2 regions of the Alcaligenes sp. LTN-3 genome follow, and region 1 is predicted to be linked to the other one. Evidence: riboswitches for the same ligand, from Rfam matches in the RefSeq annotation. Region 1 holds a riboswitch; the other holds the start of a gene.
What was found. A riboswitch is a leader RNA that binds a small molecule or an ion and turns the genes downstream of it on or off. The one in region 1 is predicted to bind thiamine pyrophosphate.
Positions count from the first base shown of each region.

Region 2: it holds a riboswitch for thiamine pyrophosphate, as region 1 does, so the genes downstream of both, AC6I6N_RS01965 (NUDIX hydrolase) here and AC6I6N_RS03345 (sodium:solute symporter family protein) in region 1, are expected to answer to the same signal.

Region 1 covers NZ_JCAPDN010000001.1:682,942-685,391, forward strand. Annotated here, with positions in the region: gene AC6I6N_RS03345 (sodium:solute symporter family protein) at 1-1,397, opposite strand, end outside; TPP riboswitch at 1,539-1,646, opposite strand; TPP riboswitch at 1,713-1,810, shown strand; gene AC6I6N_RS03350 (3-oxoacyl-ACP reductase) at 1,861-2,450, shown strand, end outside.
Region 2 covers NZ_JCAPDN010000001.1:422,386-424,835, forward strand. Annotated here, with positions in the region: gene thiD (bifunctional hydroxymethylpyrimidine kinase/phosphomethylpyrimidine kinase) at 1-742, opposite strand, end outside; gene AC6I6N_RS01965 (NUDIX hydrolase) at 739-1,212, opposite strand; TPP riboswitch at 1,257-1,375, opposite strand; gene AC6I6N_RS01970 (tautomerase family protein) at 1,421-1,810, opposite strand; gene AC6I6N_RS01975 (NO-inducible flavohemoprotein) at 1,817-2,194, opposite strand.

The DNA.
Region 1 (2,450 bases):
AACTTGGGCAGATGGCGACGCAGAGGCATGATTAACACGCTGATCAGCACCGGCACAATGGCGGCCAGCAAGAAGGATTCCAGCAAGTAATCCATCGGGCCATTGGGGCGTGGGAACACGGCCAGACCGGCCACCAGGCCGCCCAGGGTGCTGAGGGTGGCGGTAAAGCCATCGTAGCGGCGGCTATACAAACCAAAGAACACGGGGAAAGCGGCTGCCGAACACAGCAAGTCTGCCAGCAGGAACAGGTACAGCACACTGAAACCTTGCGAGGACGCGTACAGCACAGGGATGGAGCAAACCCAGATCAGGGACCGCGCCAGACTCATCATTTGAGCGGTATTGCGATGGGGCATGATCCGGCCCAGATCCACCGCAATCAGGCTGGAAACAGCACTGATGGCGGTATCGGCACTGCTCATGACCAAGGACAGGCCCAAAGGAATCAGCAGTACCAGAAACCAGACCGGTACGTGCGGCAAAATAACGTTGAACAAGGCGACGGAGCTGTCACCGGTGGAGCCCAGGCCCACAAAGGCCAGACCAAATAAACCCATCAAAAAGATGAAAGGGGCGACAAACAGGCCACCGAGCAAAAAACCGCGACGCATGGACTGCGTGTCTTTGGCGGCATAGATGCGCTGCCAGTTGCCCTGGTGAAACAGGCCGGTCAGCAAGATGGCCACAAAGAAGGTCAGCCCGGCCTTGATACCGACCGGGTCGCCAAGCTCGATCAGGCGCGGCGCCTCCAGCTTCACGCTGTCAAACAATTGCACCGGACCCCCTACGGCTTGCCAACCAAACATGATGATCAGAAACAGCATGGGCAGGATTACAAGCATCTGTACCTTGTCGGTAAAGATGGACGCGCGCAGTCCGCCATAAGACGTGTAGATCAGCGTGGCCAGCAGCACAATACCGGCGGTGACCCACAGGGGGATAGGGGCAATCAAGGTAATCATCTTGGACATGGCGGTGATTTCAGCCGTCATGGAGATGAACATGTAAAACAACATGATGAGCAGGGTCAGCGCATACATAGGGCGACCGTAGCGGGCAATGACAAACTCGCTCAGGCTGTGGCCGCGTGGCAGCAGCTCGCGCATGCGTTTGCCCAGCGGAATCATGGCCAGGCGGGGCGACATGGAACCGAGGGCATAGCCGATGACGGCGCTCAATCCTCCCCAGGTGGCGGCCTGCGCGGGTGAGAACAGGATCCATGCGCCCAGCGAAGAAGCCAATAAAGTCAGAATGGTAGCGACGGAACTTTGACTATTGCGAGCCACCACAAAGTCTTCAAGAGAATTTTTGTAGTGGCGGGCGTATAGCACCCCGGCCAGAGCAAAAGCCGCAGAAAAAACGATCAGCCACAGGAGGGTGGCGGTTTGGTCCAGCATGAGATCTCCCCAAAAACCTGTTTGAACAGGCACAAACCGGCCAAGCTGGCGGGATGCCAGGGCAGGGCGCAGAAAAATGGAGGGATTGAAATGGGGCGTGTGAGCTGATGAATGCACCGCACAGACAAGAGCGGGCAGGCTGCCAGGCCGCGTTTCCTTTCCCTTCGCCGGCATGATCCGGATCAGGTTCTAAGGGTTACCGCTTGAATGCGGAGTCTCAGCCCGTTAAGGACTCCCCCAGGAACAGGTTCAAAGAGTAGGAGAGCTTCTTTCAAATGTCAATGATACGGTCTAGGCCAATTTATGCTATGGTCTGGCTGCGGCACGGGGTGTCCTTCTTGGAAAGGGCTGAGATAAAACCCGTCGAACCTGATCCAGCTCATACTGGCGAAGGGATGTCCGAATCCATAGACCTGCGTCTGAACCGGGCCGACATCCTCGCCGAATTCTTGCAAGGAGTCTCATGTCTGTGGAACACGTCTCGGAACTCTCCCAACAACTTGTTCTGGTCACCGGCGGCGCACGCGGCCTGGGGGCTTGCCTGGTACGTGCGTTTGCGCGTCAGGGCGCGAAAGTTGTCATCAATTACCTGAAAAGTGAAGCAGCCGCTCAGGCGCTGGCGGATGAGTTCCCGCAGCAATGTCTGGCCGTGCAAGCGGACGTGACGGATGCGACGGCGGTGCAAGCTTTGTTTGCCAAAGCCCAGGCGCATTTTGGCCAGCCTATCACTACGGTCGTCAATAACGCGTTGCCTGAATTTTCTTTCAACGGCGATGCTCGTCCCCATGCCGATACGCTGACGTGGTCGCAACTGAACCAGCAACTGGAAGGCATTGTGGGCGGTGCCTTGAACACCACACAGGCGGCATTGCCTGGTATGAAGCAAGCGGGCTTTGGTCGCATCATCAATATCGGTACGAACCTGTTCCAGAACCCTGTTGTGCCCTATCACGATTACACGGCCGCCAAGGCGGCGTTGTTGTCCATGACGCGTACCTTGTCGCACGATCTGGGGCCCGATCAGATTACTGTGAACATGATTTCTGGCGGTTT
Region 2 (2,450 bases), 260 kb from region 1:
GGTCGGCAGCGGCCAAAGCGCCATTCAGGTATTCCTTGGCCAAACCCACCGCAGTTGGCACGCTGCGGCCCGGTAGCAGGGCCGCAATGGCAGAAGATAGTGAGCAGCCCGTGCCATGTGTGTTGCGTGTCGGGATGCGGGGCGACTGAAAAACATGGTTCTGCCCCTGACCTTGCAACAGATCCACACTGTCCGGGCCGTCCAGGTGGCCGCCCTTGAGCAGCACCCATTCAGGGCCCAGCAAGCACAAATCCTTTAAAGTGCTGTGCATTTCTTGCAGCGAGGCGGGTTCCGGTTTTTGCAGCAAATCGCCTGCTTCGGGCAAGTTGGGGGTGAGCAGGGTACACATGGGCAGCAGCTTGTCGCGCACCACGGAGACGGCTTCGGGGCTGAGCAAACGGTCCCCGCTTTTGGCAACCATGACCGGGTCCAGCACAATCGGGCAGTCCAGGCCGTGATGGTGTAGGCGGTCTGCAATCGCTTCCGCAATCCCTACGTTGGCGATCATGCCGATCTTGATGGCATCCACGCGCACATCCTCAAACACCGCGTCCAACTGGTCCGCCACAAAGTCCGGCTCCAGCGCCACAAAACGCCGCACGCCCTGGGTGTTTTGCGCGACCACGGCTGTAATTACGCTCATGCCGTAGGCACCCAAGGCGTACATGGCTTTCAGATCAGCCTGAATACCAGCGCCGCTGGTCGGGTCTGTGCCCGCAATACTCAATACATTCGGAATCATGCTTGGCCTGCTTGATCTTGAGTGGCAGCCAATGCCAATGCCTGACGGGCAACTCGGACGACGTCAAAACTGTGTGCCACATCCAGACTGTTCAGTTCCGCATTGCTGAACCAGCGTGCGTCCAGGGCATCATCGCCTGCCTGTGGCTCACCTTGCTGCCAGCGAAACAGCACAGCAATCAGAATGAAGTGTGAATAGGCCAAGGGTGTGGTGCTGGGCTCGCGGTCAAACACATCCAGCGCATCAAAGACCTGCAAGGCCTGGCCTTGTATGCCGGTTTCTTCGGCCAACTCCCGATGGGCCGCCGCCATGATGGTTTCGCCCGCGCGGATTTTGCCGCCCGGAAAGGCCCAGCGTCCGGCATCGGGCCGATTGGCGCGGCGTATCAGCAAAATCTGGTCTTGACGGATGACGGCAGCCAGGGTGGCGGCAACCGGGCCGACGGGGGCGGGAGAGTGGTCAGACGACAAGATAGCAACTCCTAGTCAAGGATAGCCATCCGGCAGCAAGCGGCGAGCAGGTACATACCCGTCCCTTCGCCGGCATGACCCGGATCAGGTTCAACGGGTCACTGCGGTGCAATCTGCTCGGGCAGTTTCTCAGCCTGCTCGCCAGGCTCCCCTCGGTGAAAAGACCGTTCTTGTTAAAACGGTCTGGGCGAGTATACCTGTCTTTCGCCTACAACTCCCCCGTCAAAAACTGCGCTCGCCCACGCCCGAAGGACCAGTCTGCATCGCTGTTCTCGACCAGGGCGATGATCAGATCATCGGGTGATACGCCACAGTTTTGTTCCAGTCGCTCTGCCAGCAAACGGTAGAACTGGACTTTCTGACTCTCGCTGCGGGGGCGGGACACGATATGCAGCAGCACTACTTTGTCGCTGCGTGGGTAGCCCAGGCCGGTGTCGTCCAGCACCAGCTCGCCGGGACGGTGCTGGGTGACGCATTGGTAGCGGTCGCTGGCAGGAACATCAAAGGCGTGCACCATGGCTTGGTGCGTGGTGTCCAGTAGCTGGCGTAGTTCGTCGTCGCTGCGGCCTTGGATCAGGTCAAATTTCAGTAGTGGCATGGTGGGTCATTCTTGATAGGAAGTGCGGTCTGCAAGGCCGTCGGGAGTGATAGCCATATCGTCGTACATCAGGCGTTCGGCTTCGATGAGCAAGGTTGATAGTTGCTGGTAAGCGGCGGCCCATTCATCAATAAGCTCGTTGCTGGCCATCCTCTCGATCAGCTCTTCGCGTAGGGCTTGCAGCAGGAAAGTGTCCGCATGTGGGGCACGCTCGGACTGGATTTGGAGAGCAACGCGATTGTTGGTGATCTGGCTGGCCAAGGGACTCAGCGGTGGGGAGTCGCGCAGTATCAATTCATAAAAATAGGTGGTCAAGGCTTCACCGTCGCTTGCCAGCAGCGGCACAGCCGCCTTGATGATGTCGCGTTGAGCGTCTGTCAACATACAAATCAAAAGCCAGGCAAGACGTGGCTATTTGTACAGTCAACGAGATAGGCAGCAGGGTGAGTCACGGTATCAGTCTCCTAGTTTGAGGTTGAGATAGCGGCGCTATCCATAGGGAAGATAGAAGACTGAATGAATCAAGTAAAATGATGAATAGTGAATTTATGGATCATTAATAATGATTAAATGGCGATTCCTATAAGCGTGGTCTGGACGAGCTTTAGGCGTACTTGCAGACGGCCTGCAGGTAGGAGCC